DNA from 3 places in the Actimicrobium sp. CCC2.4 genome. Region 2 is predicted to be linked to each of the others. Evidence: predicted binding sites of a transcription regulator. Region 2 holds the regulator's gene; each other region holds the start of a gene.
What was found. Region 2 encodes HrcA, which represses chaperone genes, less so after heat shock. Its sites were predicted from a motif close to TTAGCACTCNNNNNNNNNGAGTGCTAA; they were not measured.
Positions count from the first base shown of each region.

Region 1: the regulator HrcA is predicted to act here: its motif matches at 5,197-5,223, upstream of rpoH (RNA polymerase sigma factor RpoH).
Region 3: the regulator HrcA is predicted to act here: its motif matches at 2,176-2,202, upstream of RHM62_RS17475 (co-chaperone GroES).

Region 1 covers NZ_CP133777.1:719,460-730,204, reverse strand. Annotated here, with positions in the region: gene RHM62_RS03480 (sensor domain-containing diguanylate cyclase) at 1-715, shown strand, start outside; gene RHM62_RS03475 (YfhL family 4Fe-4S dicluster ferredoxin) at 725-985, opposite strand; gene coaD (pantetheine-phosphate adenylyltransferase) at 995-1,483, opposite strand; gene rsmD (16S rRNA (guanine(966)-N(2))-methyltransferase RsmD) at 1,521-2,183, opposite strand; gene ftsY (signal recognition particle-docking protein FtsY) at 2,386-3,450, shown strand; gene RHM62_RS03455 (cell division ATP-binding protein FtsE) at 3,469-4,143, shown strand; gene RHM62_RS03450 (ABC transporter permease) at 4,140-5,072, shown strand; gene rpoH (RNA polymerase sigma factor RpoH) at 5,294-6,190, shown strand; gene RHM62_RS03440 (SCO family protein) at 6,237-6,860, opposite strand; gene cyoE (heme o synthase) at 6,866-7,753, opposite strand; gene RHM62_RS03430 (COX15/CtaA family protein) at 7,777-8,889, opposite strand; gene RHM62_RS03425 (cytochrome C oxidase subunit I) at 8,896-9,522, opposite strand; gene RHM62_RS03420 (SURF1 family protein) at 9,509-10,315, opposite strand; gene RHM62_RS03415 (twin transmembrane helix small protein) at 10,324-10,524, shown strand; gene RHM62_RS03410 (cytochrome c oxidase subunit 3) at 10,605-10,745, opposite strand, start outside.
Region 2 covers NZ_CP133777.1:3,938,383-3,949,127, reverse strand. Annotated here, with positions in the region: gene RHM62_RS18200 (BMP family ABC transporter substrate-binding protein) at 1-902, shown strand, start outside; gene RHM62_RS18195 (8-oxoguanine deaminase) at 1,096-2,445, opposite strand; gene RHM62_RS18190 (allantoate amidohydrolase) at 2,442-4,187, opposite strand; gene puuE (allantoinase PuuE) at 4,184-5,146, opposite strand; gene uraH (hydroxyisourate hydrolase) at 5,280-5,633, shown strand; gene dapB (4-hydroxy-tetrahydrodipicolinate reductase) at 5,653-6,459, opposite strand; gene RHM62_RS18170 (outer membrane protein assembly factor BamE) at 6,479-7,102, opposite strand; gene fur (ferric iron uptake transcriptional regulator) at 7,179-7,610, shown strand; gene hrcA (heat-inducible transcriptional repressor HrcA) at 7,696-8,718, opposite strand; gene RHM62_RS18155 (HAD family hydrolase) at 8,728-9,450, opposite strand; gene RHM62_RS18150 (NAD kinase) at 9,539-10,459, shown strand; gene recN (DNA repair protein RecN) at 10,512-10,745, shown strand, end outside.
Region 3 covers NZ_CP133777.1:3,792,625-3,803,369, reverse strand. Annotated here, with positions in the region: gene groL (chaperonin GroEL) at 26-1,675, opposite strand; gene RHM62_RS17475 (co-chaperone GroES) at 1,773-2,063, opposite strand; gene RHM62_RS17470 (organic hydroperoxide resistance protein) at 2,536-2,955, opposite strand; gene RHM62_RS17465 (MarR family transcriptional regulator) at 3,058-3,516, opposite strand; gene dacB (D-alanyl-D-alanine carboxypeptidase/D-alanyl-D-alanine-endopeptidase) at 3,608-5,008, shown strand; gene RHM62_RS17455 (DUF427 domain-containing protein) at 5,105-5,395, shown strand; gene RHM62_RS17450 (prolyl oligopeptidase family serine peptidase) at 5,434-7,539, shown strand; gene RHM62_RS17445 (DUF642 domain-containing protein) at 7,601-8,245, opposite strand; gene RHM62_RS17440 (GspE/PulE family protein) at 8,413-10,745, opposite strand, start outside.

The DNA of each region.
Region 1 (10,745 bases), 930 kb from region 2:
CCCGAAACAAGTATTAACGCCGGCCAGTGTCGCGGTGGTCCCCCTGCTGCGTCAGGGACGCCTGATCGGCTGCCTTAGCCTTGGCAGTCTGCACGAAGGTCGCTTTGCCAGCGGCATGGCGAGCGATTTCATCGAACACCTTGGATGCATCATCGCGATCTGTCTTGAGAACGTCATCAACAATGAACGCCTCAAACGCATTGGCCTGACCGACTCACTGACCGGCGTGAACAACCGGCGCTATCTGGAGCGCCGGTTACAGGAAGAAATCGGCCGCACCCGGCGTCAGGAATTCCCCTTGTCATGCATGTATATCGACATCGATCACTTCAAGAAAATCAACGACAGTGCGGGCCACCAGGGCGGCGATGAAGTGCTGCAGCAAGTAGCACTACGAATCAAGGCGGAATTGCGACTAAGTGACGCGCTGGGACGGTTTGGCGGCGAAGAATTTGTGGTCTTGCTGATCGATGCGGGTTTGTCGCATGCGCTGGTAGTCGCCGAGCGCATCCGCGCCAGCATGGCGGGCCAGCCCATCGTGCTCTCTGACGGAAGCGCGCTGACGGCGACTGTCTCGATAGGCGTGGCGCAATTGAGTGCCGCCGATCGTGATCATCCGATTGAAAAAACTGCGCTGCAGTTGGTTGCCAGGGCCGACGAAGCACTGTATCGCGCCAAGCAAAGCGGCCGCAACCGCGTGATCGGGGCGTCGTAACAGACGTGGTCAGGCAGAATTTTTCTTGCGTTGCAGGAGATCGAACTTGAGCAGCAATTCATCCTTGCTCTCGCGCCATGCGGGGTCGAACGGAATACAACTGACCGGACATACTTGCTGGCATTGCGGTTCGTTGAAGTGGCCGACGCATTCGGTACATTTGCCCGGATCGATCTGGTAGATTTCCGGGCCCAGGAAAATCGCGTCGTTCGGGCACTCCGGTTCGCACACGTCGCAGTTGATGCATTCGTCGGTGATCAGGAGTGCCATGGTTTTACGTCACTCCTGACCGGCAGCGATTTTTTCCTTGAGCCATTTTTCGACCGAAGGAAAGACAAACTTCGAGACATCCCCGCCCAGCAGGGCGATTTCGCGCACGATAGTGCCGGAGATGAATTGATACTGGTCGGATGGTGTCAGGAACAGGGTCTCGACTTCCGGCAGCAGATAGCGGTTCATGCCGGCCATCTGGAATTCATATTCGAAGTCCGATACCGCCCGCAAGCCACGCACGATAACGCGGGCATCATGCCGGCGCACAAAATCCTTGAGCAGGCCGGAAAAGCTTTCGACCACCACGTTCGGATAATGTCCGAGCACTTCATTGGCGATCGTCAGCCGTTCTTCGAGATCGAAGAACGGCTTCTTGTTCTTGCTGTCGGCAACGCCGACGATGAGCTTGCCGAACAAGCCCGACGCCCGACGTACCAGGTCTTCATGCCCCCGCGTGAGTGGATCGAACGTACCCGGATAGATTGCTGTGACCATCGTTGCTCCCTGGAGTGTCACTAGTTTGGAAACCGCATTATGCATCAATTGCGTGCGAATTCTGGCGTTGCAACAAATGGAAGAACACCATCCCTGCCTGATCGGCGCGCACGACTTCCCAGCCCTGCAGCCATTCGGGCAATGCAGCACCATCAATCGACTTTTCCGATTCGATATAAATGAAGCCGCGTTCGTCCAGCAGCGCGGCGCACAGCGGTAACATGGCCGGTAGCCAGTCGGCATGGAATGGCGGATCCAGGAAAATCAGGTTGTAGCGATCAGCCGGGCCGGTCAGGCGTCGCTGCAGACCTTGCACTACGGCGCGCGCATCACCGCGCACGATACTGACCTGGCTGGCGTTCAATTTATCGCGTGTGGCCTCGAGCTGGCGCACCACGGCCGGGCTTTCTTCCACCAGCGTCACCCGTGCCGCACCACGGCTGGCGGCTTCCAGCCCGAGTGCGCCGGTGCCGGCGAACAGGTCGAGACAGGTGATACCGGACCAGTGCCCATCAATCAGGTGCGTTATCCAGTTGAACACCGTTTCGCGTACCCGGTCCGGGGTTGGCCGCAATCCGGCCGATTCCACCACCGGCAGCGGAGTGCGCTTCCAGTCGCCACCGATAATACGGACCTGATGGGCCAGAGCCGGACGCGGTTTGGGAGCAGGTTTCTTGCTAGGCTGTTTGGGCATGGTCATGGATCGAAGGTAAATAATTATCCCGCCATCCAGGTTTTGGCACAGCGGGCGCGAATCGCACCGGAGTATAGCCAGTTTAAGCACGTAAATTCATCGATACGGCCGCCACCGCACGGAATTGGCACCGCCTTGCTCTGCTAGAATGCCAGCAGCTCCAGATTTCCGTGCGCAGCCGCCCTGCGAAGCCTCCAACTACATGCCGATGTTCAGCTTCTTCAAAAAAAAACCAAAGACCGAACCCGCGCACGCAGCCGTCACGGTAGCGTTATCAGATGCTGCACTCCCGGCAGCGGTGCCCGTCACGGAAGTCGTCGCTCCGCCCCCGCCGGAAGAAACGCCGGCACCACCAATTGAGGTCAAACGATCCTGGCTGGCCCGCCTGAAATCAGGCTTGTCAAAAACATCGGCCAACCTGACCACACTGTTCGTCGGTGCGCGCATCGACGACGATCTGTACGAAGAACTCGAAGCAGCCCTGCTGATGGCCGATGCAGGCGTCGACGCGACGCACTTCCTGTTGTCCGAACTCAAGCGCCGCGTCAAGGACGAGAAACTGACCGAAGCTGCGCAAGTCAAATCGGCGCTGCGCAAGCTGTTGATCGGCTTGCTCAGCCCGCTGCAAAAACCGCTGGAACTGGGCCGCCACCAGCCGCTGGTGATAATGATTACCGGCGTCAACGGCGCCGGTAAAACCACCACCATCGGCAAACTTGCCAAGCACCTGCAAGCCAATCAACAGTCCGTGTTGCTGGCTGCCGGCGATACCTTCCGCGCGGCAGCACGCGAGCAATTGACGATCTGGGGCGAGCGCAATAATGTCGCGGTGATCGCGCAGGAATCCGGCGATCCGGCAGCGGTAGCCTTCGATGCGGTGCATTCGGCCATGGCAAAGAAGACCAATGTGGTGATGATAGATACCGCCGGCCGGTTGCCGACGCAGCTGCATCTGATGGAAGAGCTCAAGAAGATCAAGCGCGTGATCGCCAAGGCGATGCCAAGCGCACCGCATGAAATCCTGCTGGTCATCGATGGTAATACCGGCCAGAACGCGCTGATGCAAGTCAAGGCCTTCGATGACGCACTCGGCTTGACGGGACTGGTCGTCACCAAGCTCGATGGCACGGCCAAGGGCGGCGTACTGGCTGCCATTGCCCGGACCCGGCCGATACCGGTTTATTTTATTGGAGTCGGCGAACAGATCGAAGATTTGCAACCGTTCAACGCCGACGAATTCGTCACCGCCCTGCTGGGCGAAGCCACCGACTAAGGCCTGCCCTACGCTCCCATGATCGCATTCCATCAGGTCTCCAAACGCTATGCCGGCGACGCTGTCGCCCTGTCCAACGTCACGCTCGACATCGCGGATGGCGAGATGGTCTTCCTGGCCGGCCCGTCCGGCGCAGGCAAGTCCACGCTGCTCAAACTGATCGCCGCCATCGAGCGACCCAGCAGCGGCACGGTCAGCGTGCATGGCCAGGACATCGGCAAGCTCAATCGTTCCGGCCTGCCGTATTTGCGACGTAATCTGGGCTTGATCCTGCAACAGCAACGCCTGCTGCAGGACCGAACCGTACTGGCCAACGTGATGATGCCCTTGCTGGTCTGTGGTGCCACGCGCGCCGATGCCGGACGACGCGCCAGTGCGGCGCTGGAGCGCGTCGGTCTGCTCGACAAGGCACAGGTGGCACCGCTGTCACTGTCGGGCGGCGAACAGCAACGCGTCACGATTGCCCGTGCCATCGTCAACCGGCCGCAGATCATTCTGGCCGACGAGCCCACCGCCAACCTTGACCGCGACAGCGCCAATCTGGTGCTTGATGCGCTGAAGTCGTTCCATGGTGCCGGTGTTACCTGCGTCATCTCGTCGCATGACGAACAAATTCTGGGCACTGCCGCCCGGGTGATTTATCTGAAACAAGGACAGCTGGTCGACAGTTGGCCAGCAAGGACCACCGCATGAACATCTGGTTGAGACAGCACGGCTTTGCGTTGCGCCAGGCCTTCCGGAACGCGCTCGGTGCGCCGGCCAGTTTCCTGATCAATGCCGTCGTCATTGCGATCGCCTTTGCCCTGCCGCTGACCGGCCTGACGGTACTGGAAAATCTGCGTCCTCTATCAGGGCAGCTGGTCGTCGAACCGGAGATCAGCGTCTTTATCGATATGGCCGTCACGCGCAATGACGCGCTTGCGCTTGGCAAGGATATCCGGCGGGTCCTGCAAGACAGCAAGCATCCGGGCAAAGTCGAATTCCTACCGCGCGAGAAAGCGCTCGACATGCTCAAGCAGCAATCGGGCTTATCGGAAACACTAGATATTCTGGGCACGAATCCGCTGCCGGACGGCTACCTGATCAAGCTGCCGCGCTTTGACAATGCCGCCGACGCCGGAGCAGTCGATGCGATTGCTGCCAGCCTGCAGGCACTAGCCGGTATCAAGCACGTGCAGGTCGACTCGGCCTGGATCAAACGCCTGGCAGCACTGGTCCACTTGCTCGGCGTGGTGCTCGTCATACTGGCCGGCACGCTGGGTATCGTCGTCGTGACCGTCGTATTCAACACGATTCGCTTGCAGGTACTGACGCAACGCGAAGAGATCGCCGTATCGCAACTGGTCGGTGCCACCGATACCTTCATCTATCGGCCCTTCTATTACACCGGAGCCTTACTCGGACTTTGTGCTGCCGGCCTGGCGATGGTGGCTGTGGCACTTATCCTGCGGCCGGTCAATGCCGCGGTTGCCGAGTTTGCCCGACTCTATGCATCCGAGTTCACGCTCGTTGCGCTGGATCCACTCGCCACGATGCTGTTACTCGGGCTTGGCGCGCTGCTGGGCGTTGCTGGTGCGGTCTTGTCGGTGTCACGGCACTTGGCTGCATCTGCAACAAGTTGACAACAATTCGATAACAATCGGGTTGCAACTTCGGTGCGCTATTTGGCTCCAATACATGCATGCAATGAATACCGCCTGACGCAACACCATAGCCTGACACTATCCGGAACTCACACTATCGTCATTAGCACTCATCCTGCCAGAGTGCTAAGATGCCCTCTGTCAGCGGCCGGTTTGTCTCGATAACTGGTCTGTTCCTAATAAGGAAGCAAGGAGAAATAATGAAAACAACCGCACCTGAAACCGCATCTGTCGCGCCGGGCAACGCCCTGGCCCTCGGTTTTACCGGCACTCTCGGCAATATCGATTCCTATATCTCGGCAGTCAATCGCTTGCCGATGCTCACGCACGAAGAAGAAATGTCCCTCGCACGCCGCCTGCGCGACCAGAACGATCTGGGTGCTGCGCAGGGCATGGTCTTGTCGCACTTGCGCCTGGTCGTCTCGATCGCCCGTGGCTATCTGGGTTACGGTTTGCCACACGCCGACCTTATTCAGGAAGGCAATATCGGCTTGATGAAAGCCGTCAAACGATTCGATCCCGATCAAGGTGTGCGACTGGTGTCGTATGCAATGCACTGGATCAAAGCCGAAATGCACGAGTACATCCTGAAGAACTGGCGTCTGGTGAAGGTCGCCACGACCAAAGCACAGCGCAAACTGTTCTTCAATTTGCGCAGCCACAAGACAGGGCTGGATTCAATGACACCGGCGCAGGTCGAGGCACTGGCGCAGACATTGAACGTCAAGCGCGAAGAAGTCATCGAAATGGAAACGCGTTTATCCGGTCGCGATATTGCCCTCGAAGCCCCGACAGATGACGAGGACGACAAGTTCGCGCCTATCGCCTATCTGTCTTCGGATCGTAACGAGCCGACCAGCGTGCTGGAAGCGCAGCAATACGATCGCCTGCAAAGCGATGGACTGTCGCAGGCATTGAACAAGCTCGACGAGCGCTCACGCCGGATTGTCGAAGCGCGATGGCTCGCCAATGACGACGGCTCGGGCGCCACGCTGCATGAACTGGCCAAAGAGTTCGGCGTGTCAGCCGAACGTATTCGGCAGATCGAAGCAGTTGCCCTGAAGAAGATGAAGGGTTCGCTGGCTGCTTTTGCGTAAGCTTGGCCGGACAAATAAAAAGGGCGCTTTTCGGAGCGCCCTTTTTTTATGACTGATCCAGCAATAACTTGAGATCGTGTGCAATTGGTGCTGCGCCCTGACCGTGCTTGACGAAGAGTCGCACCCTGCCCTGTGGATCGAATACGTAACTGCCGGCAGTGTGGTCGATGGTGTAGCTATCGGCAGATTTGCCCGCCACCTTCTGATAGAAAATTTTGAATTCCTTTGCGACCGCGACCGTCGCCGCATTATCACCATACAGGCCCAGGAAGCGCGCATCGAACGCAGGGACGTATTGCGACAGCAGAGCCTGCGTATCGCGTTCCGGATCGAGCGTCACGAACAGCACCTGAACCTTGTCGGCCTGGGGCCCGAGTTCTTTCATGACGGTCGCCATTTCTGCCATCGTGGTTGGACAGACATCGGGACATTGCGTATAGCCGAAGAAGACCAGCACAGCCTTGCCCTTGAAATCGGCCAGCGTGCGCGCCTTGCCGTTATGGTCGGTCAAGGCAAAATCCCTGGCGTATTGCAACCCGGTCACATCGGTATTCTTGAATTGGCTGTTCACCGGCGAAAACTTCATGTCGCCGCTGGCAGATTGCTTTTGCTCGCATCCGGCAAGGGCAGTCAGCGAGAGTAGTAGCAGGAGACTTGGAATCAGGCGCATGGGAGTTATATCTTGTAGTAATGGTCGACCAGCAGCGCGGCAAACAGCAGTCCGAGGTACAGGATCGAATAGGCAAACATCTTGCGGGACACCTGGTCAGTGTAGTGTTTGTAGACCTGCCATGCGTGCCACATAAAGACGATGTCCAGCAAAATCACCGAAACCAGATAAATCAGCCCGCTCATGTTCACTGCATAGGGCAGGAAAGTGGTTGCTACCAATGCAATGGTGTACAACCAGATATGGAACTGCGTGAACACCATGCCATGCGTGATCGGCAGCATCGGCAAACCCGACTTGGCATAATCATCGCGCCGGTACAACGCTAACGACCAGAAATGCGGCGGAGTCCAGATGAAGATGATCAGTACCAGAATCCAAGCCTGCATCGGCACATCATTGGCGATAGCAGCCCAACCAAGGGCTGGCGGCATCGCTCCAGCCAGTCCGCCGATGACGATGTTTTGCGGCGTCGCCGGCTTCAGGATAATCGTGTAAATGATCGCGTAACCGATGAAGGTCGCGAAAGTCAGCCACATCGTCAGCGGATTGACGAAGTAGTACAGCACACCTGTACCGACGCCACCAATCACACCCGAAAACACCAGCGTTTGCGGCACCGTGATATCACCGCGCGCCATCGGGCGCCGGGCGGTCCGTGCCATGCGTGCATCGATCTCGCGTTCAACCAGGCAATTGACGGCGAAGGCCGCGCCAGCCAGCAACCAGATCCCTATCGTCGCAGGCAACGCTACCCGCCAGTCAGGCAGGTCAGGCGTCGCGAGGAACATGCCGATGACGGCGCAAAACACGGCGAGTTGTGTCACGCGTGGTTTGGTCAGCGCCCAGTACTGGGCAAAGCGATTCGGCGTAGAAGAGGTCAGCGTGGTCATTCAGGAAAAGTCAGCGGAATTAGTCAGGACGCCGGCGGCGTGCGTGTGGCGAAAGCAGGCGCGTGGTCGTGTGCCAGCCGGGTCTTGTAGTTTAGCATGGTGACTAACAGCACCAACAATGCGGCGCCCGCATTATGCATGACGGCGATGGCGAGCGGCCAGCTGAAATACACGGTCGCGAGACCGGTACAGAGCTGCAAGAACAAGGCCCCCAATACCGCGCGCCCGATCACTCGTAAGCCGTCTATCCGGGAAGCGCGCCAGGCAACCCACCCAAGCACGGCGAACAGCACGAAGGCAAAGCCACGATGGACGAAGTGGATTGCCGTCAATGCCGGGAACGGCAGGTACTCGCCATCGGCAGTCATGCCGAGTTTGCGCCACAGCGCGAAGCCGTTTTCAAAATCCATTTGCGGCCACCAGAGGCCATGGCACAGCGGGAAATCTGAACAAGCCAGCGCCGCATAATTCGTGCTTACCCATCCACCAAGTGCCAGTTGCACCAGCAGCAATCCGGAGGCGACCAGCGCAGGACCACGCAGGCTGGCAGCTTGTGCGGCAACGGGCGGATGGGGACGTTGGCGCGCGTTGAGCCAGGTCAGCATCGACAACAGCCCAAGCCCCAGCAGCAAGTGTCCGGTCACAATAATCGGCTGCAGTTTCATCGTCACCGTGAACGCGCCAAACGCGCCTTGCAGGCAAACGAACAGAAACAGCAGGGTCGGCATGGTAGGCGCAAAACGCACGTCGCTGCGCGCCGACTTGAGCCAGCGGATCCATGCGATAACCATCAGCGACACAATGAGGACGCCGACACCCATGGCCAGATATCGATGGATCATTTCGACCCAGGCCTTGAACACTGTGACCGGACCTTCCGGCATCGCGCTCTGTGCGGCGCTGATCATTGCATGTGCCTGCAGCGGATTGGCATGGCCGTAGCAACCAGGCCAGTCCGGACAACCCAGCCCGGAATCGGTCAACCGCGTGAAGGCACCAAAGATGATCAGGTCGAAAGTCAGGAACAAGGTGACCCAGGACAGCTTTCGGTACTTGTCAGCATCCGCAGATACCCAGACGATAGACAGCGGCAACAGCGCTGCCAGCACACCCATTATGGCTAGTTGAATCAGCATCGCGCGTTATCCAATACTGGAAGCTTTGAGTAACTTACCGAGATCTTTCTTGATCAGATTAGGATCACGATCTTTTGGAAAGCGCATCATTAACCGGCCGAGCGGATCGACCAGGTAAATGTGGTCGGCGACCGTGGTACCCGTTTCGGCCGGCAGCCATTTGGCGACGGCATCAGCCTGAGCGCGCAACATTTGCGTGCCATCAAACTCCCGGATGATCTGGGTTTCCAGCGGAACCTTATCGGTAATCAGCCAGACCCGTTCGAGACGATCCCGCTCGCGACCCTGCGCCACCCGCAACTGGCGGATGTCATACAGCTTCTTGCTGCAGGCTTCAGCACAAGCGCCGCCGTCGACGGTCAGCATGAGCCATTTACCTTCGAGGTCTTTTAACCCCTTTGGCGCGCCATCGAGTGTCGTGGTATTCAGGTCGGCGGGAATCGGATGAACCGTGTAATCGATGAAGTCGCCGTAGTTGGTGCGCGCCTGCGGTTTAATCACGTAATACGTGACGTACGAGGCGATCAGCGGGAAAGCGCAAACGCCGAGGATGGCAAACAGTTTCCAGCGCCCCGATGCCTGGCGATCGGTTGACGGTGCGTTTGCGGGGGTAGTTTGGTCAGTCTGGTTCACGTCGGAATCCTGTCACTACAAAAAAGAGAAAAGCCATCACGGCCAGTGCATACCACTGGAAGGCATAGCCACGATGCATGTCGATACCACTTGAAGGAGTGGGCCAGTCGCGCACCAGCCCGTCTGTCGCTGCACCTGGCGTAGTGGCCTGTTCAATCAAGACCGGTTGCATGGCCAAACCCGAGGCTTTGGAAAAATCAACGATCTCGAGGTTCTGCAACAGCGCACCCGGCTTCAGTTCGGCGGCACGGCCTAATTGCATGACACGCCCGGCGTGGCGACGCACAGTACCACTGATCTCGATCTCGCCAACCGGCGTTTGATAGGGCAACATCGTTGTCCGGTTCGCCGTGTTGAGTGCGATCCAGCCACGCTCGACCAGAACATGGTTTGTGCCGCCGGCAATCCTGAACGGCATCACGACATACAAGCCGGGTCTGCCACCTTGCGGGCGATTGTCCAGATACACCGGCCATTGACTGACAAACTCGCCGCGCACGCTGACCCGACGATATTCCAGCGCATCGGCTTGTACCGGTGCCGTCCCGAGGGCCAGTACCGGTGCCAACGCACGGGCCGTCAACTGTGTTTCGATCTGCTGTTTTTCAGCTGCCCGACGGGTCTGCCATTGCGCGAGGAAAATGCCCAGCAGCACAAGAAAGGCAGCAGCAATGAAGGGAATGAGGCGGAAGTGGAATCGGATTCGCATTACAATAAACTTTTTACACAGGCCTATGTTTGGTGTTCCGCATGCGTTTTTGCGCAGTCGGAAGCGGGTACCGGAACGGCACATTACGCCCCATGAAAATTCTTATCGCCATCGGTTTCATTCTCATCATCGGCAGCCTCGGCTCGGCATTCGTATTCCTGATGAAAGACAAGGGCAAGACCAACCGCACTGTCTACGCGCTGGCGATGCGTGTCGGATTCTCGATCGCCATGTTCGTCATGCTGCTGGTGTCGTACAAGATGGGCTGGATACAGCCTACCGGAATTCACTGACCTTTGCCGGACTCGCCATCCGTAAAAAAAGCCGCACCGAAGTGCGGCTTTTTTATGGCCGGAAGACCCCGGCGATCGCCCTACAGCCAGTACACCACGACATACAGACCGAGCCAGACGACGTCGACAAAATGCCAGTACCAGGCGGCACCTTCAAAACCGAAATGTTGCTCTGCCGTGAAATGTCCCTTGAGCACGCGATACAGAATCACCGATAGCAT
Region 2 (10,745 bases):
GTGCCAAGGTCAAGACCAAGTTTGTCGAGAACGTGCCCGAAGGCGCCGACGCCGAACGCGTCATCAGCGACCTCGCCCAGCAAGGCAACAAGCTGATTATCACGACCTCGTTTGGTTACATGAACCCGACCCTGAAAGTCGCCAAACAATATCCGGACGTCAAGTTCATCCACCTGACCGGCTACAAGACCGCCGCCAACGTCGGCATCGCCAATGCGCGCTTCTATGAAGCACGGTATCTGGCTGGCGTGCTGGCGGCAAAAATGTCGACCACCCACGTGGCCGGTTACGTCGCCGCCTTCCCGATTCCCGAAGTGCTGCAGGGGATCAACGCCTTCACGCGCGGCATGCGCAGCATCGACCCGAAAGCCGAAGTCAAGGTCATCTGGGTCAACAGCTGGTTCGATCCGGGCAAGGAACGCGACGCGACATTGACGCTGATCGGGCAGGGCGCTGACGTCGTCACCAACCACACCGACTCGACCGCCGTGATGCAGGCAGCCGAAGAAAAAGGCAAGTACGCGGTGGCCTACCATTCCGACATGAAAAAGTTCGGCCCGAGAGCCCAGCTTGGCGCGGTGACCCATCACTGGGGTGCGTACTACACTCAGCAAGCGCAAGCCGTCATCGATGGCAAGTGGAAGCCGACCAGTGTCTGGGGCGGCATCAAGGATGGCATGGTCAAGTTCGAAAACATCAGCGCCGCCGTACCCGCCGATGTGAAATTGCTGGTTGCCACGAAAGAGAAAGAAATCGTCGCCGGTACCCTCACGCCATTCGCCGGTCCGGTCAAGGATAACGAAGGCAAGGTCCGGCTGGAAAAAGGCCCGATGAGTGATGACGCGCTGAGCAAGATGGATTATTACGTTGAAGGCGTGGCGGGGAAATTGCCGGCGAAGTAATTGCTGTCGTTGTCGACGTTGATCAATGCATCCGGTGCAATGCCCGTTGGTTATTGCGCCCTACCTTCCGCGCACGGTTGCTCAAACCCGTTCCTCGCGTAGGGTGCAATAACCGCAGGGCATTGCACCAAATGCCCTGTCTCCGGGCATTTCACCCGACCTGCATCACCCCACCTGCATCACCCCACCTGCATCACCCCACCAACTCCCCCGCCAGCCGGTTATGCCGCTCCCGCACCTGCCCCAGATCCACCGTCACGCAGCGCCCGTCCCGCACCACCACGCGTCCGTTAATGACGCTGTTCGACACATTGGCCGGCGTACAAAACACCAGCGCCGCGACCGGATCATGCAGCGCGCCGGCGTAGCCGATCTGCTCCATATCGAACATCACCACGTCGGCCGACATGCCCGGTGAGAGCGCGCCGATGTCGTCGCGATTCAGCACTTTCGCGCCGCCCAGCGTGGCCATTTCCAGCGCCTGGCGCGCCGTCATCGCGGCCGGGCCGTAGCCGACCCGTTGCAGCAGCATCGCCTGCCGGACTTCGCCCAGCATGTGCGCGCCATCATTCGAGGCGCTGCCATCGACGCCAAGACCAACCGGCACGCCGTGGTCGAGCATGGCCCGCACCGGCGCGATGCCCGAGGCCAGTCGCATGTTCGAGCACGGGCAATGCGCGACGCCGGTGCCGGTGCGGGCGAACAGCGCGATGCCGGCCGGGTCGAGCTGGACGCAGTGCGCGTGCCAGACATCGTGGCCGACCCAGCCGCAATCCTCGGCGTATTCTGCCGGTGTCATGTTGAATTTTTCACGGCTGTAGGTGACGTCGCTGCTGTTCTCGGCCAGATGCGTGTGCATCGACACGCCGAAGCTGCGCGCCAGCCGCGCCGACTCGCGCATCAGGTCTTGCGAGACCGAAAACGGCGAGCACGGTGCCACCACGATGCGCTGCATCGCGTGGCGGCTGCTGTTGTGGTAGGTCTCGATCAGGCGCTGGGTGTCGCGCAGGATCGCGGCTTCGTCTTCGACCAGCCGGTCCGGCGGCAAACCGCCTTGCGACTGGCCGACGCTCATGGCGCCGCGTGCGGCATGGAAGCGCATGCCGATTTCCTGCGCCGCATCGATGCTGTCATCAAGCCGGCAACCGTTCGGAAAAAGGTACAGGTGGTCGCTGGTGGTGGTGCAGCCCGACAGCATCAGTTCGGCCATCGCGGTCTGGGTCGATGCATGGATCATCGCCGTCGTCAGTCCGGCCCAGATCGGATACAGATGGCCGAGCCAGTCGAACAGCGCGGCATCCTGTGCTGCCGGCACCGCGCGGGTCAGGCTCTGGAACATGTGGTGATGGGTGTTGACCAGGCCCGGCAGCACGACCTGGCCGGTTGCGTCGATGATGGTGTCGGCGTGCCCGGGCAACTCCGCAGTGAGGCCGACCTGCTCGATCACGTTGTCGCGGATGAAGACCGCACCGTCGGCGATTTCACGGCGCTGGTCATCCATCGTTACCAGCACGCGGGCATGGCGGATCAGCAGCGTGCTCATGCCTTGGGCGTGAAGTTGCGCAGGAAGTCGAGCAGGATTTGCGCCGACAACTCGGCATCGTCGGCGGTCATTGTTTCGAGCGGATTGTGGCTGATGCCGCCGTTGCCGCAGCGCGTGAACAGCATCGCGATATCGGTCAGCGTGACCAGCGCCATCGCGTCATGGCCGGCGCCCGACAGCAGCTCAAAGGCCGGTACGCCGGCGCGTTCGGTGGCGGCCGACAATTGCTGCATCAGCCAGGGCGCGCACGGTGCTGCGGCGGCACGCATTGTCAGTTCGCGCTGCACATCAATCTGACGTCGCGCGCAAATTGCATCGACGGTGCGCAGGATATCGGCTACGGCGGCGTCGCGCACCGCATCATCGGCGGCGCGGATGTCGAGTGACAGATGGCACATGCCGGGGATCACGTTGACCGAGCCGTTCGGCACCTGCAACTGGCCGACGGTGCCGACCAGCGACGGCGCGATGCTGCAGCGCTGTTCGACCGCGAGGATGATTTCGGCCGCAGCGGCAGCAGCATCCTTGCGCATCGTCATCGGCGTGGTGCCGGCATGGCTGGCCACGCCGGTCAGCGTCAGCAGATAGCGCGAGCTGCCGGCGATCGAGGTGACGATGCCGACCGGCAGGTTGCGTTGCAGGAGCACCGGTCCCTGTTCGATATGGACTTCAATGAAGCCGAGATAATCGGCCGGATGGCGGGCGATGGCGGCGATCTGCGTGAAGTCGTGGCCGGCATGCTCGAGCGCGTCGCGCATCGAGATGCCGTCGGCATCGGTGCGCGCCAGCAGCGACATGTCGAAGTGGCCGGTGATCGCATTGCTGCCCAGGAAAGTGCTTTTGTAGCGCACGCCTTCTTCTTCGGCAAAGCCGATTACCTCGACATGGAAGGGCAGGGTTTCGCCGCGCTGGTGCAGGTGGGCGATGACGGCGATCGGCAGCAGGATGCCTTCGCGACCATCGTAGGTGCCGCCGTTGCGCACGGTGTCGTAATGTGAACCGGTCATCAGGGTTTTGGCTTGCGGGTTCGGGCTGCGGTACAGGCCGACCACGTTGCCGACGGCGTCGATGCGCGCTTCCATGCCGGCGTCCTGCATCCATTGCAGCAGTTGCGCGGCGGTCCGGCGATGCGCGGCGGTCAGGTAGGCGCAGGTCAGGCCGCTGGCGTCATCGGACCAGGCGCCGAGGGTGTCGCTCCATTGCATGATCTGCTGGCCCAGCAGCGGCTGGCAATCGAACAGGGCGTTGAGGCGCAGTTCGGCGATACGGTGGATCTGACGCAGGTTTTCAGCGATCTCGTCGGTGCGCTGTTGCCGCAGCCGGCGCGTGAAGGCCGCGATGATGGCCGCGCGCGACAAGCCCGATCCATCCGGACCCTTGACCGCGATGATGAATGGAAAATCGAAGCGCGCCTGGTAGTCGGCATTGCATTGCTGCAGCGTGGCGTATTCGTCAGGGCTGCACAGGTGCAGTCCGGCGGCGGCCTGCTCGCCGGTTGATTCGGTGGTCAGGACCGCCTTGCCGGCCAGCTCCGGATGGGCGCGGATCAGGCCCAGTTGCTCGGCTTCGGTGGCGTCGCTGACGGTGGCTTGCAATGCCAGTTTCAGGGCAGCTAATGTGCGAAATGGACGTGCTGCTGCGGTGCGTTCCGGTATCCACGACGAGTGTTCGTAAATGCCCGCGAGTGTGCCGGCAAAGGTCGTGCTGTCGCTGTCGTTGAGCGTCGCTAAAGTAGGTGTCATGCGTCAGCCCTTGGTGGATGGTTGGTGTGCCAGTGGTCGGCGATATCGATGCGGCGTGTGATCCACACCTTGTCATGCGCCTGCACATAGTCGAGGAAGCGACTCAGTGCGGCGAGGCGACCGGGTCGGCCGATGATGCGGCAGTGCAGGCCGACCGACAGCATTTTTGGCTGGTTCAGGCCGTCCGGATCACCTTCTTCGTACAGCACGTCGAAGGCATCCTTGAGGTAATCGAAGAACTGCGTGCCGCTGTTGAATCCCTGTGCTGCGGCGAAGCGCATGTCGTTGGTGTCGAGCGTGTACGGCACCACTAGGTGCGATTTGCGCTGCGCAGTGCCATCGGCGGCGGTGATGTCGACCTGCTGCCAGAACGGCAGATCGTCGGCATAGCTGTCGGCGTCGTAGCGCATGCCGCCGTGCTCGACCAGCAACCGGCGGGTGGCCGGCGAATCGCGGCCGGTGTACCAGCCCAGCGGCGCGGCACCGGTCAGTGCGCGCATGAGGCGGATCGCTTCGGTCATGTGCGCCCGTTCGGTAGCGACATCGACTTGCTGGTAGCTGATCCAGCGCAAGCCGTGACAGGCGATTTCGTGGCCGAGCTGACCGAAGGCGGCGACCGCTTCCGGATTACGCTGCAGCGCCATCGCGACGGCAAAGATCGTCAGCGGCAATTCGCGTTGCTCGAACAGTCGCAGTACCCGCCACAGGCCGGCGCGCGCGCCGTATTCATACATCGATTCCATGCTCATGTGGCGCATCGGAAAAGCTTGCGCGCCAATGATTTCGGACAGAAAGGTCTCAGAGGCCGGGTCGCCATGCAGCACGCAATTCTCGCTACCTTCCTCGTAATTGAGGACGAATTGCAGCGCGATACGGGCCTGGTCCGGCCAGTGCGGATGCGGCGGACGGGCGCCGTAGCCGATCAGGTCACGCGGATAATTCGGAGTCGGGTCGGTCACGCGTTACCTCGCAATGGATGATGAATGGAAGCGATCTCGATGCTACCTATACGCCAGATACTATATCGGCTGACCCGTGCACCTATATGATCTGGATGATAAGTAGTTTCAGGCAACCGATATGGAGAACGAAATGGGCAAGCTCAGTACCCATGTGCTGGATATCACCAGCGGCAAACCGGCGGCCGGTGTCGCCATTGAATTGTACGCAATCGAATCGGGCAGCCGACGATTGCTGCGCAGTGTTGTCACCAACAGTGACGGGCGCTGCGACGCGCCGCTGTTGGCGGGCGATGAGTTACTGCCCGGGCTGTACGAACTGGTGTTTGCTGCCGGTGCGTATTTCGAGGGGCAGGGTGTCGTGGTGCCGCTGCCGCGTTTTGTGGATCGCGTGACGCTGGCTTTCGGCATTGCCGGCGCGGCCGAGAATTACCACGTGCCGCTGCTGGTGTCGCCGTGGGCGTATTCGACCTATCGCGGCAGCTGATCCGCCGCGACTAGTGTGATTAACGCAGGCCGAGGACGTCCTGCATGTCGAACAGGCCGGTAGTTTTGTCAGCCAGAAAGCGCGCCGCGCGCAGGCTGCCGTGGGCATAGGTGATGCGGCTCGACGACTTGTGCGAAATCTCGACGCGCTCGCCGATGCCGGCAAACAGTACCGTGTGGTCACCGACGATATCGCCGCCGCGGATGGTGGCAAAGCCGATCGACGACGGATCACGTTCGCCGGTCACGCCATGACGCGCAAAGACGCCGACTTCATCGAGGTCGCGACCCAGCGTGCTGGCGATGACTTCGCCCATCTGCAGCGCGGTGCCGGACGGCGCATCGACTTTCATGCGGTGATGGGCTTCGATGATTTCGATGTCGTAGCCCTCCGAAAAACTCTTCGCGGCCAGTTCCAGCAACTTCATCGTGACGTTCACGCCGACACTCATGTTGGGCGCAAACACGATCGCGGTGCGCTCGGCGGCGGCGGCAATCGCGGCCTTGCCGGCGGCATCGAAGCCGGTGGTGCCGATGATCATCTTGATGCCGTGCTCGGCGCAATAGGCCAGGTGTTCCAGCGTGCCTTCCGGACGGGTGAAGTCGATCAGGAAATCGGCATCGGCAAGGCCATCGGCGAGCGAGGCACAGATGGCCACGCCGCTGGTCTTGCCGAGGAACGCCGTGACATCGTTGCCGATGGCCGGTGCAGCGGCGACATCGAGCGCGCCGGTCAGGCGGGTATCGGCGGTGGCCAGAATGGTCTCTGCCAGCATGCGACCCATGCGCCCGGAGGCGCCGGCGATGGCGATTTTCAATGCAGTCATGTCGGTGATCCGGAAAAATTTATTGCGGCTGGCGGGCCGATGAGGGAGCGACCGGTACCGTGGGTGCCAGCGGTTTGACTTTTTGCGGTACGCCGCCGGCCAGCATCTCGAGATAGTCCACTTCGGTCGGCAAGTTGCCACCTTCGAAGCGGCTGACGCGGCCATCCTTGAAGTAGACCGTGACGCGACTCGACAGTACTTCGTCGTTGCGCTTGAGCATGCGGAACACATAGTCCCAGCGGTCGGCATGGAAAATATCGATGATCAGCGGTGTTCCCAGCGCGAAGCGGACCTGGTCCGGCGTCATGCCTTCCTTGAGTTGCAAGACCATTTCTTCGGAAATGAAATTGCCTTGCGGGATATCAATACGGTACGGCGACAGGACGCCAAGGAAGCGGCGTGCGCTGGTCGGTGCGCTGCGTTGCATGCCGGCGTTGGCGCGGGCGGCACTGGCGATTTCGGCTGCGCTGGCGCTGCTTGCCGGACTGGCGGGGCCGGCTGCCATGCTCGCAGGCGCTTCCATCAGCGGATTTTTGGAGGCACATCCGGCCAGCAACGCGATGCTCACGAGAGCGGTGCCGAGTACGGCAGAGCGGCAGATGGCGCGGGGAGTGCGGATAAAAGCAGGGGGCAGCATTTGCATGAAGGATCTCGATTGATTGAGCCGAAGCGCCAAAGCGCTATATGATAAAGCAGTTACCCATTACCTAGCCAAGAACATGTCCAACAACCCGACGGACCTCCGCGCCAGCGGCCTCAAGGCCACGCTGCCCCGCTTGAAAATCCTGGATATCTTCCACAACAGCCAGGTGCGTCATCTCAGCGCCGAAGATGTCTACAAGATCCTGCTGACCGAAAACATGGATGTCGGCCTCGCCACCGTATATCGCGTGCTGACCCAGTTCGAGCAAGCAGGCCTATTAAATCGCAATCACTTTGAAACCAACAAGGCGGTCTTCGAACTCAATGAAGGCAGCCACCACGATCATCTGGTTTGTCTGGATTGCGGAAGAGTCGAGGAGTTTTACGACGAAGACATTGAGCAGCGTCAGCAGAAGGTCGCGCTCGAGCGCGGCTTCACGATCGCGGAACATTCGCTGGCGCTATACGGAAATTGCACGAAGAAGGGTTGCGTGCATCGGACTGCGTAGGGTCGGGGGATTTTAAGCGGGTGCACTGATTTCCGGGTGATGCCGGGAGGTGCACCGTCCGCCGCGAACCCGCCCCCGCCAATGCCTACGTATGACTCAACGCATTCGACAATAATTTCGCCGTGATGTCGACAATCGGGATCACCCGCTCGTAGGCCATGCGCGTCGGCCCGATGACCCCCAGCGTGCCTACCACCCGGCCGTTGATTTCATACGGCGCGGTGACGATGCTCATTTGCTCCAGCGGCACCAGGCTCGATTCGCCGCCAATAAAAATCTGTACGCCGGTCGCGCGGTTCGATAAATCAAGCAACTGCAGCAGGCTGGTTTTTTGCTCGAACAGATCAAACAATTTACGCAACGAATTCATGTTCGACGACAGGTCGCTCACGCTCAGCAGGTTGCGCTCGCCCGAGATCACGATTTCATCACTGTTGTCGGCCATCGCGTCGCTGCCGACCTCGACAGCCGCGTGCATCAGCGGTGTCATGTCGTCGCGCAATTTGCGCAGCTCATTTTGCAGACGGTTGCGCACGTCGCTAAAACTCAGTCCGCCGTAATGCAGGTTGATGAAGTTGGCTGCCTGCACCAGTTGCGCCGGGGTGTAGTCGACTTCGCTCAGCAGCAGGCGATTTTGTACGTCGCCGTTGGGCGCGACGATAACCAGCAGCACACGCTTTTCGGACAGCCGTAAAAATTCGATTTGCTGGAATACCGATTCGCGCCGCGGCGTCAGCACCACGCCGGCGAATTGCGATAGCGATGACAGCACTTGCGCCGCATTGGCGATGACCTTCTGCGAGGAGCCGCTCTGGATGCGCGATTGCATGCGCGACTCCAGCAGACTTTCGTCAATCGCGTCGACCGTCAGCAGCGTATCGACAAAGATCCGGTAGCCGCGCGGTGTCGGCACGCGGCCGGCCGAGGTGTGCGGGCTGGAGACAAAGCCCATTTCCTCGAGGTCGGCCATGATGTTGCGGATCGTCGCAGGGGACAGGTCGAGGCCGGAAATCTTCGCCAGCGCGCGCGAGCCAAGCGGCTGGCCATCGGCGATATACCGTTCGACCAGAGTCTTGAGCAGGGTTTGGGCACGGGCGTCTAATTGCATGGGAGTATCTTAGCGAGCGCTGGCCGGACTGGCCAGCACTATCCGGTCAGCCAGCCAGTGTTCCAGTTCGAGCAGGCTGGTGCAACTGGCATCAGGACGGATGTGCGCTGGCAGCACGCGGTCGAAACGGTTCATCCAGACGGCGCGCAAGCCGGCTTTTTGCGCGCCATCGACATCGAGCAGCGGATCGTCGCCGACGTACACGGCTTCGGCGGGATCGACATCGAGCGCCGTGCAGGCCGCCAGGAAAATCGCCGGATCGGGTTTCGCGCTGCCGAACTGGTGCGCGGCAATCGAGATACGGAAATGCCCGGCCATGCCAATCGCCTCCAGGTCAGCCGAGCCATTCGAAATCGTGCCCAGCGCCAGCTGGCTGCCAAGGCGTGCCAGCGATGGCAGCACGTCGTCATACGGAATCACCGCATTGCGGGCGTCATTGAACACCGTCATCGCGCCGTCGATATGCACGGGGTCGGCACCGCTGGCATGAAACGCTTCGGTCAGGCCGGCGTGGCGCAGCCCGGGCAGGTCGATGCGATAGCGCGGTTCGGCCTCCATCAGGGCCATCCTGCGTGCGCGCAGCGTCTCTATCGTGTGCTCTTGCGTGACGGCGGGCGCATGCGCGCGCAACCAGTCGAACAGCAGGGTTTCGGCGCGAATGATGGTCGGCACGATGGGCCATAACGTATCGTCGAGGTCGAACAGAACTGCCTTGATCGGTGCTGGCTGCATGGTGGGATTTTCTTCAGGATAAGAATGCAAGGTGGGTCCACTCCGGGCTTCCTTCAAGTGGGCTGCAAATTATGGTCTAATCCGGAGCATGTCGCTTCCCATTCCTTCCGGCCTGCCGGTTCCCCCGCTGAAAACCATCGCCATCGTTGGCAAACCGACGGCACCAGGTATTGCACAATCGCTCGGCGAAATCGCTGATTTTCTGATTGCCACCGGCCACGTAGTGGTAGTCGAACACGAGACCGCGCTGTCGACCGGCATGACCGGCTATCCGCAAATGACACCCGAACAGATCGGCACCAGTGTCGATGCCGCCATCGTCGTCGGTGGCGACGGCACGATGCTCGGGATCGCCCGCCAGCTCGCGCCGTTCGATATTCCGCTGATCGGTATTAACCAGGGCCGGCTCGGGTTCATGACCGATATTCCGCTGGACCGGATGATGCCGCTGCTGACCGCCATGCTCGACGGAAAAATCGAATCCGAGCGCCGCAGTCTGCTCGAAGGGGTGGTTCACCGGGATGGCAAGCCGATCTTCAATGCACTGGCCTTCAATGATGTGGTGGTCTCGCGCGGGGCAGGTTCCGGCATGGTCGAACTGCGCGTCGATGTGGATGGTCACTTCATGTACAACCAGCGCTCCGATGGCCTGATCGTGGCGACGCCGACCGGTTCGACCGCGTATTCGCTGTCGGCCGGTGGTCCATTGCTGCACCCGAGCCTCGGCGGTATCGTGCTGGTACCGATCGCGCCGCATGCACTGTCAAACCGGCCTATCGTGCTGCCGGACTACAGCGAGATCGTCATCACCCTCATCAGCGGGCGCGATACCAGCGTCAATTTCGATATGCAATCGCTGGCCAGTCTGCAACTGCATGACCGCATCGTGATCCGCCGCTCGGCCCACACGATCACGTTTTTGCATCCGCCGGGCTGGAGTTATTACGATACCCTGCGCGAGAAGTTGCACTGGAATGAATATCCGTCGGTAGAAGGCCGACTAAAATAGCTGCTCCGATCACGCCGCCTGTTTGCCTCCGGCCCACCTGAAAAGAATCACCATGCTGCGCACCCTGACCATCCGTGACTTCGTTATCGTTGACCTGATCGAGCTGGATTTTTCCGCCGGGTTTTCTGTCCTGACCGGAGAAACCGGTGCCGGCAAATCGATCCTGATCGATGCGCTGGCGCTGGCATTGGGCGGACGCGGTGACGCCAGCGTGGTACGCGACGGTGCTGCCAAAGCCGACATCAGCGCGGACTATTCGACCCATGCCGAAGCCGATGCGTGGCTG
Region 3 (10,745 bases), 150 kb from region 2:
TGCAACGCCATCCTGCCGGCCGACATTACATCATGCCGTCCATACCACCCATGCCGCCCATGCCACCCATGCCGCCGCCCATGCCGCCGGCTGGCTTGTCTTCAGCCAGTTCGCAGACCATGCAGTCGGTCGTCAGCATCAGTGACGCGATCGAGGCGGCATTTTGCAGAGCCGAACGGGTGACTTTGGCCGGATCCAGAACACCCATTTCGACCATGTCGCCGTAGGTGCCGTTGGCGGCGTTGTAACCGAAGTTACCCGTGCCTTCGAGGACGCGTGCAACGACGACGGAAGCTTCTTCGCCGGCGTTTTGCACGATCATGCGCAGTGGCTCTTCCATCGCGCGCAGGACGATCTTGATACCGGCGTCCTGGTCAGCGTTGTCGCCTTTGACCTTGATGTTGGCACGAGCGCGCAGCAGGGCAACGCCGCCGCCGGGAACAATGCCTTCTTCCACCGCAGCGCGGGTAGCGTGCAGTGCATCTTCGACGCGGGCTTTCTTTTCTTTCATTTCGACTTCGGTGGCAGCGCCAACCTTGATCACTGCAACACCGCCGGCCAGTTTGGCCACGCGCTCTTGCAGCTTTTCACGGTCGTAGTCCGAGGTCGCTTCTTCGATCTGGACACGCACTTGCTTGACGCGCGCTTCGATCGCAACAGCCTGGCCGGCGCCGTCGATGATGGTGGTGTTTTCCTTGCCGATTTCGATACGCTTGGCTTGGCCCAGATCTTCCAGCGTGATCTTTTCCAGTGTCAGGCCGACTTCTTCAGCGATGACTTGACCACCGGTCAGAATAGCGATGTCTTCGAGCATGGCTTTACGACGATCGCCAAAACCCGGAGCCTTGACAGCACAGGTCTTCAGGATGCCGCGGATGTTGTTGACAACCAAGGTTGCCAGCGCTTCGCCTTCGATGTCTTCTGCGATGATCAGCAGTGGACGGCCGGCCTTGGCGACTTGTTCCAGCACCGGAAGAAGGTCACGGATATTGGAGATTTTTTTGTCGCACAACAGGATGAACGGATTGTCCAGCGTCGCGGTTTGCTTTTCCGGATTGTTGATGAAGTACGGTGACAGGTAGCCGCGGTCGAACTGCATACCTTCGACGATGTCGAGTTCGTCATTCAGGGATTTGCCGTCTTCAACAGTGATGACGCCTTCCTTGCCGACTTTTTCCATCGCTTCAGCGATACGCTCGCCGATCGAGTAGTCCGAGTTCGCCGAGATCGCGCCAACCTGGGCGATTTCTTTGGTCGTGGTGCATGGCTTGGCGATTTTGGCCAGCTCTTCGACGGTGGCTGCAACAGCCTTGTCGATGCCGCGCTTGAGGTCCATCGGGTTCATGCCTGCGGCAACGAACTTCATGCCTTCGCGGACAATCGCTTGTGCCAGCACGGTGGCGGTGGTGGTGCCGTCGCCGGCGTTATCGCTGGTGCGGGAAGCAACTTCCTTGACCATTTGCGCGCCCATGTTCATGAGCTTGTCTTTGAGTTCGATTTCCTTGGCGACCGAGACACCATCCTTGGTCACGGTCGGGGCGCCGAACGAGCGCTCCAGCACAACGTTACGGCCTTTAGGGCCCAGGGTGACCTTGACTGCGTTGGCCAGGATATTGACGCCTTCGACCATGCGTGCACGGGCGGCGTCGCCGAAAATAACTTCTTTAGCTGCCATGTTTATAGCTCCTTGAATTCAGTTGGAATTGCGCCGTAGCGGGCTCGCCGCACGGCGCAGGACGCACGTGGCCGGTCATGATGAACGGCCAGCGGCATCACTTTTGAACGATTGCCATGATGTCTTCTTCGCGCATGACCAGCAGTTCGTCGCCGGCGATCTTGACTGCCTGGCCCGAATATTTGCCGAACAAAACGCGGTCGCCGACTTTGACATCCAGCGGACGGACTTTGCCATCTTCGAGAATCTTGCCGTTACCGACGGCGAGTACTTCGCCTTGGTCCGGTTTTTCAGCAGCTGCTTCAGGAATGATGAGGCCGGACGCAGTTTTTGTTTCCTGGTCGAGGCGTTTGACGATGACGCGATCGTGCAAAGGACGAAGGTTCATGAAAACTCCTTAAAGTTCAGTAGGTTACGATTGTTTTGCGGCAAGACTGCTGCAAAGATGACTTCGCTGCGCAGCATTACCGCACCAGAAAAGTGGCACGCCGGAGGAGCTGTTAGCACTCTCTCCCGACGAGTGCTAAGTATATGGGCGACATGCTTGTTTTTCAAGCGCGGTCGGTGAGAAAGAGTGATCGGCAATTGCTGCCGGCCTCGCCACCGGAGTGCGCGCGCGGCGTCAGTCATCGCATAGAAACAAGGCATGACCGGCTTGTGTCAGGCCCTGTCCTGTTTTTGTGCTGATTCGGGCAGCCGATTGTCCCTGGGTCCGACAGGCTCCTGACTTTCGGTGCGGATAACACCGCAGCGCGGACGGTCGCCTTGCAAAGATCGGGATGTCTTCAGGTCAGAATGCAAAAAGGCTGGTCACGGATAGTTGTCCGGGACCAGCCTGCAGCGCTAACTTTTACGTCACATCACACCAGAACGATCTTCACATCCACATTGCCGCGGGTAGCGTTCGAGTAAGGGCAAACTTCATGTGCCTTGTCGACCAGCGTCTGCGCAGCGGCCTTGTCCATGCCGGGGATGCTGATATTGAGCGTCACGGCGATGCCGAAGCCGCCCTTGTCGTTCGGACCGATGCCGACTTCGGCGTGGATCGAGGTATCTGCGGGAACGGTGACCTTGGTGGCATTGCCGACGAATTTCATGGCACCGATGAAGCAGGCCGAATAACCGGCTGCGAACAACTGCTCTGGATTGGTGCCGTCGCCGCCGGCGCCGCCCATTTCTTTCGGTGTGCTCAGCTTCAGGTCGATATGCTTGTCGCTGCTGATCGAACGGCCTTCACGACCGCCGGTAGAGGTTGCTTCTGCGGTATAGATGATTTGCATGGTTTTTCCAATAGTGAAAAGAGAGGCATCGGGATCGATGGCGTGCCTGAGTCTAACTCACAATTAGATTGCGTGCAATTTAATTGCTTGCAATTTAAATTGCTACTCGTTGCTGTTGATCAAGCCATCCCGGACCTGCAGCAATTGCGAACGCATGCCGATCAGCGTGGTCGGTGTTTTGCCGCTGGCGCAGACGACTTGCTGCGGTATGCCCTGGGCTTTGCGTTTGAGCAGGCGTCCTTCGCGGGACAAAGTGATGCGAACCTGGCGCTCGTCAATATCGTCACGCGTGCGGATGACTAGTGCTAATGCTTCGAGTCGTTTGAGTAGCGGTGTCAGCGTGCCTGAGTCGAGGAAGAGTTTTTCGCCGATGTGCTTGACCAGTACATCGTCTTTTTGCCAGAGCACCAGCATCACCAGGTATTGCGGATAAGTGATGCCGAGTTTTTCAAGGAAGGGTTTGTAGGTTTTGGTCATCGCCAGTGAGGCAGAGTACAGCGCGAAGCAAAACTGGTTATCCAGTGCCAGCATATCGTCAGCGGCGAGTGGAGCGGAGTGCATAGGGTTTCCTTGATCAGACGGCGAGTGGCGCATGGGATAATCGGGGCTTATATTTATCTGTCGAGATGGTTGCAATGCTATGCGAATTCTGATGAGACTCCAAGTCGTGCTGCTTACTTTGTTGCTTGCAGGTACGGTACACGCGGGATTGCCGGCACCGGTCGCGGCAGCCTTCAAGCGTGCAGGAATCGCGCCTTCGGGTATCGGTATCGAGGTCATCGAGATAACGAGTGGTCGTAACGTGCTCAGCCTCAATCCCGGGCTGCCCCTCAATCCGGCCTCGACAATGAAGTTGCTGACGACCAGCGCGGCGCTTGATTTGCTTGGTCCGACCTACAGCTTTACTACCGAAGCTTACCGGCGTGGCACGCTCCAAAGTGGGCTGCTGCAGGGCGATCTGATCTTGCGCGGCAGCGGCGACCCCAAACTTGTCATCGAAAACTTCTGGCTATTTTTGCGCAAAATACGGGCTCAGGGCGTGCGTGATATCCGCGGCAACCTGGTGCTCGATCGCAGCGCTTTTGATGACACGGTGATCGATCCTGCGCTGTTTGATGGTGATCCGCTGAAGGCCTACAACGTTGGTCCCGATGCGCTGCTGCTTAATTTTTATGCACTGGCAGTGAGCTTCATGCCGGACCGCGCGCAAGGTGTGGTGAAGGTCAGGCTGGATCCGGCGCTGGGCGCTTATGCGATACGTCCGCCCCAACTGACCAGCGGCGAATGCACAGGCGACTGGCGCACGGCGATCAGTGCCACGCTCGATCCTGCCGGTGCCCGTTTCGATGGCCCGTATGCGCTCGGTTGCGGCGAAAAATCCTGGCAACTATCGCCGTATCAGCTGAGCAGGAACCGTTATCTGGAACTGGTTTTCCGCCAGCTCTGGACCGAATTGGGTGGCACGTTCGAAGGCAGCGTCGTCGATGGTGTGCTGACGACAGATGCCGTGGCCCTTGCGCAATGGGAATCGCCGACCATGCCCGAGCTGATCCGGGACGTCAATAAGTACAGCAACAATGTGATGGCGCGCCAGTTGTTCCTGACGCTGGGTAGCACGGTGCAGCTGCAGCCGGCCAGCATCGCAGCCAGTCGCAGTGCCATCGCGGGCTGGCTTGCCACCAGGCAGATCGATGCGACCGGCCTGGTGCTGGAAAATGGTGCCGGCCTGTCGCGGCTCGAACGGATTTCGGCGCACACGCTGGGCGCATTGCTGATGGCCGCTTACCGCGCACCGACGATGCCGGAATTCGTCTCGTCACTGCCGCTGGTCGGCTACGACGGCACGATGCGCAAGCGCTTGCGTTTCGAGGGCGTGTCCGGCCATGCCCACATCAAGACCGGCAGCCTGCAGGATGTGCGCAGCATCGCCGGCTATGTGCAAGCGGCCTCCGGCAAACAGTTTGCGGTGGTCTGCCTGATCAATGATCCGAATGCCGCGCGCGGTGGCGAAGCGCAGGACGCACTGCTGCAATGGGTCTACGAAAACAAATAAAAGTCGTACCGGAACGCGGTTCCGGCATTTGCCTGCACGGCGTCGTGGCGTGTGTTATTTTTGTCCACCCATCGTTCACCACCCTTCGGAGCCACCATGCCAACCGCTACCTGGAACGGCGCAGTTATTGCGCAAGCCGATTCTGCCGCCATCGAACTGGTCGAGGGCACGACCTATTTCCCGCTTGCTGCCGTCCATCAGCAGTATCTGGCGCCGAGTGACAAGCACACCGTCTGCGGCTGGAAAGGCACGGCCAGTTATTACGACGTCGTCGTCGACGGCAAGGTCAATGCCGATGCTGCGTGGTTCTATCCGGAGCCCAAGGACGCGGCCAAACAGATCGCCGGCTACGTCGCCTTCTGGCGCGGTGTACAGGTCTCGGCGTGATCCGGCCGCTCGGCCACGCGGTCGTGCTGGCGTCGGTCATGTCGATGCAGGGTGCCCTCGCGCAGCAGTGCCCGGGCGGCTCGCCGATGACCTACCCGGTCAGCAAAACTGTCGATCAGGTCGATGACTATCACGGCGTCAAAGTGGCCGATCCGTATCGCTGGCTGGAAGACGGTAACAGCGCCGCCACGCACGACTGGATTGCTGCGCAAAACCAGTTGACGCAATCCTATCTGGCACAGATCCCGGCCCGCAGCGCCATCAGGGAGCGGCTGACGACACTCTGGAATTACGAGCGGTTCAGTGTGCCGTTCCGCGAGGGCGGTCGCTATTTCATCAGCCGCAACGATGGACTGCAAAGTCAGGCGGTGCTCTACACGATGGCCGGGCTGGAAGCCACGCCGCGTCTGCTGCTCGATCCAAACACGTTGTCCGCAGACGGAACGGTCGCGCTCGCGGGCATGGCAGTCAGTCCGGATGGCCGCTATCTGGCCTACGGTACGGCCGCCTCCGGATCGGACTGGAATAGCTGGAAGATCCGCGATATCGATAGCGGCAAGGACCTGGCCGACGAATTGCAATGGGTGAAGTTTTCCGGCGCGTCGTGGAGCAAGGATGGCAAGGGATTTTTCTATAGCCGGTACGATGCGCCTGACGAAGCGACCAAGCTGGCTGAGACGAATTATTTTCAGAAGCTTTATTACCATCAGCTCGGTACGCTACAAAGCGCCGATGTACTGGTCTACGACCGTCCCGATCACAAGGACTGGGGTTTCGGTGGCACCGTCACCGACGATGGCAAGTACCTGATCATCACCGTCTGGCAGGGCACCGAGCGCAAGTCGCGGGTCTATTACAAGGATCTGGCCGATGACAAGAATCCGGTCGTGCCCTTGCTCGATGCTTTCGATGCGGCATATAGCTTCATCGACAACAACGGCGCGGTCTTCCTGTTTCGCACCGACAAGGACGCGCCGCGCAGCCGCATCGTCGCCATCGATATCGCCAAGCCAGCTGTCGCCGAGTGGAAAGAGCTGGTACCGGAAGCGCCCGAGACTCTGCTGTCGGCCAACCTTGTCGGCAACCGGTTGGTCGGCAGCTACCTGCAGGACGCCCACAGCCGGATCAAGGTGTTCGATCTGAATGGCCGCTTTCTGCACAACGTCGGCTTGCCCGGCCTCGGCACCGCGTCCGGTTTTGGCGGCAAGCGCGATGAGGCGGCAACTTATTATTCGTACACCGGCTTCACTACGCCGACCACGATCTACCGCTACGACATCGCCAGCGATACCAGCGGCGTGATCCGTCAGCCGAAGGTGGCGTTCGACCCGGGTGCGTACGAGACGCGCCAGGTTTTTTATCGCAGCAAGGATGGCACGCGCGTACCGATGTTCATCGTCAACCGCAAGGGCATCAAGCTCGATGGCAGCAACCCGACCTATTTGTATGGCTACGGCGGTTTCAATGTTTCGCTGACACCGGTATTTTCAGTGGCTAATCTGGCGTGGATGGAAATGGGCGGCGTCTATGCGGTGCCCAACTTGCGCGGTGGCGGCGAGTACGGCGAAAGCTGGCACCAGGCCGGCACCAAATTACAGAAGCAAAATGTGTTCGATGATTTCATCGGCGCGGCTGAATGGCTGATCGCCAACAAGGTCACATCGACGCCGAAACTGGCTATCGGTGGTGGCAGCAATGGTGGCTTGCTGGTCGGGGCGGCGCTGACGCAGCGACCGGAATTGTTTGGTGCGGCACTGCCGGCAGTCGGCGTGATGGACATGCTGCGCTTTCACAAGTTCACCATCGGCTGGGCCTGGACTGCAGACTATGGCTCGTCCGACGATGCCGCGCAGTTCGCGGCGTTGCGGGCGTATTCGCCGCTGCATAATCTGCGCGCCGGCACCTGCTATCCGGCAACGCTGGTGACCACCGCCGACCATGATGACCGGGTCGTACCGGCGCACAGCTTCAAGTTCGCCGCGGCGGAACAGGCTGCGCAGGCAGGACCGGCACCGGTGCTGATCCGCATCGAGACCAAGGCCGGCCACGGTGCCGGCAAACCGACCGGCAAACAGATCGAGGAAGTTGCTGACCGGTGGGGTTTTCTGACCCGGGTGCTGGAGATGGTGCCGCTCAAACCCTGAAGTGCAGACATGAAAAAAGCCGGATCGCAATCCGGCTTCCAGTGTTTTGCGAGCGGTCAGCTCAGCTTGGTTCAAACGTCGACTTGTCATCACGGCGGCGGCTAATGAACGCGACCATGCCCACTCCCAGCAGCATCATCGCCAGAGAACCCGGCTCCGGTACGGCGCTGACCGAGACCGCATCCAGATAGGAACCGTAGCTGATTTGCGAGGCGGGTCCCGTAGAGGCGAACGACAGGAACGAGCTGCTGCTGTTGGCCAGCACCGAGTAGGAATAAGACTGCCAGCCCGAGTTGAATGGGGCTGAAACGGCACCGACAATATTGCCATTCCAGAGCACGTTCATCGAGCTCGACTCACTGGAAGTCTGGTCAGGCCGCCCCGAATACAAAAAGCTCAGTGCGTACAGGCCATTGGCCGTGGTCTGCAGGGTCTGTCCGATGGTCGTCAGCTTGGCACCATTGAGTTCCAGATATTGCATGCCATCGACGGCAGCGTTGAAGTTGCTTTGTCCGCCAAAATTACTGCCGCGCTGGATTTCGAAGTTGTCCGAGGAAGTCCACCCGGTGACCGTTGACAATGAGGTCCACGGCGCGCTGATCTGTTCGGTCTCGAAGCTGCCGTTGGTGACGATATTGACCGCTGCCTGCGAACCCATGCTGATCAGTGCCAGCACTGCACCTGTTGCGAGAGTCTGAAATGTCATGATGTTGCTCCGAGAAGTAGTGCTCCGAAAGACCAAATGGTATTTTCGTAAGACCCGATGGCGATGTTGCAACACCATCAACTGCGGATGGTAGTACAAAGGTTCCATCCATTTCCGGAGTTATCAAAAGTTCACATTTTGTGCAATATTTATTGGCGCAGCGGGGTCTATATGGCGCGGATCTGCTCCCAGTCAGTCTGGCCCTGGAAGATCTTTTCTATTCCGTCCTGGCGCAGCGTCATCATGCCCTCCGATACGGCGACCTGCAGGATGTTCGGCACATTGGCGCGCGCATGGATTTTCTTTTTTACGGCAGCCGTCGCGATCAGCACTTCGTGCACGCCCAGCCGACCCTTGTAGCCGCTGTCGTTGCACAGTTCGCAGCCACTTGCCTTGTACAGCGTGATGGCACCATCGTTCTTGCCATATTGCTGGCGCCAGCGCAGCAGGACGGCCGCTTTGTCGAGCTCGGTTTCGAAGCAGTATTCGCTGGCGAGCATATCGAGCTCTTCGTCATCGGCTTCATGCCACGTCTTGCAATGGTTGCATAAGCGGCGCGCGAGCCGCTGCCCGACCACACCCAGCAGTGCGTCGGCAAAGTTAAACGGATCGAGGCCGAAGTCGAGCAGTCGCACCACGCTCTCGGCGGCGCTGTTGGTGTGCATCGTCGAGAACACCAGATGACCGGTCAGCGATGCTTCGATGACGGTCTTGGCGGTTTCCGGGTCGCGTGTTTCACCGACCATGATGACGTCCGGATCAGCACGCATGAAACTGCGCAGCACGGCGGCAAAGGTCCAGTCGATCTTGGCCTGCACTTGCACCTGGCGCAATCCATCCTGGGTAATTTCAACCGGGTCTTCGACGGTCCAGATCTTGCGCTCGGGCGTATTGATATAGTTCAGCAGCGAGTGCAGCGTGGTGGTTTTTCCGGAGCCGGTCGGACCGCAGACGAACAGCAGTCCATGTGGCTTCAAAGCCAGTTTCTTGAGCCCCTCAATGGCGTACGTCGACAAGCCCAGGCTCTCGATCGAGACTGCCTTCGGTGCCGCCAGGATACGCATCACGATGTCTTCCAGACCTTCGGTAGTCGGAATCGTCAGCACCCGCAACTCGATCGCCGCCGGACCGTATTGCTCGAAGTTCATCTTGCCATCCTGCGAGCGACGCTTTTCAGAAATGTCGAGCCGGCACATGATCTTGATGCGCGATACCAGGGCGCTGCGAAACTGCGCCGGAATTTCCGAATACGCCTGCATTACGCCGTCCTTGCGGAAGCGCACCCGTGTGGGCCGGTTGCCTTTCATGTTTTCGATGTGGATATCCGAGACACCCTGTTCGTTGGCATCGATGATGATCTTGTTGACCAGTCGCACCAGCGTGTTGTCGGACTCGGTGATGATGTCGGCCGGCAGATCAAACTTAATATCGTCGGCACCGAGCTCGTAGACCAGTTCGGCGATGTTGCCGCCGTCATTGTGAGTGCCATAGACCTGGCTGATCACCAGTCTCAGGTCATCGACCGAGGCCATGACCGGGTCGATCTTCAGTTTGGTCGTGAAGGCCAGTTCTTGCAGAGGCTGGCTGGCCAGCGGGTTTTCCATCGCCACCACCATGCGCGTGCTGGTCTGGTACAGCGGCATGACGTGGTGCTTGCGCACGAAATCGGCAGGCACCGCCTTGATCAACGCCGGATCGAACTTGAAGCCACGCAAGTTGACGAAGGGGATGCCCAGTTTTTGTGCCAGCACGCGCTTGATCGTGTCGAGACTGACAAAGTGCATCTCGACCAGGATGTCGCCTAGCGGCACCTTGCGGTTCAATGCCTGTGCGGTGAGCGCATCAGCCAGTTGTAATTCGGTGATCAGGTTTTCTTGCAGAAGGGCTTCACCCAGCCGTAATTGCGGTTTGTTTTTCTGGCTTTGCAGTGCTGCTTCGATGTGTTCCTGGGTGATGATGTTTTGCTGTTTCAGGTAGTCGCCCAGCTTTTGCGTGCGTAACTGTTCCTGCTTTTCGAGGCCTGCACTGATTTTGTTTTCGCTGACGATTTTTTCATCGACGAGGATTTTTCCGAGCTGTTCGCCAATCTGGTAGTTCCTGACGACTTCTGCCGGGATAAAGCAGCGGATCACTTCGCTGCTGCCGTCGACCGGCACATACAGGAACAAGCCAAAGGGTTTCGATACCAGTCCGCGCGTCTGCGTGACGAACGGCTCGCCCTGGTGGTAATTGATCACGCATTTCTGGCTCAGCAACGGGACGGTGGCGACATCTGTCAGCACATCCGAGAGCAGTAGTTGCGTCATCTCGACCGGGTCAGTCAGGCGCAGCATACGCAAGTTACCGAAGGCGATACGTACGCTGCTCGTTGCGCGACGGGTGCGGAATTCAAGAAACGCTTCGGCACCGTCCAGCCTGACGAGCAAGCCATCCTGGCTGCGATTGTTGTGCATCGTGATATCGGCGGCTTCAACGTCATTGCCATCGAGGCCTCCGGTCG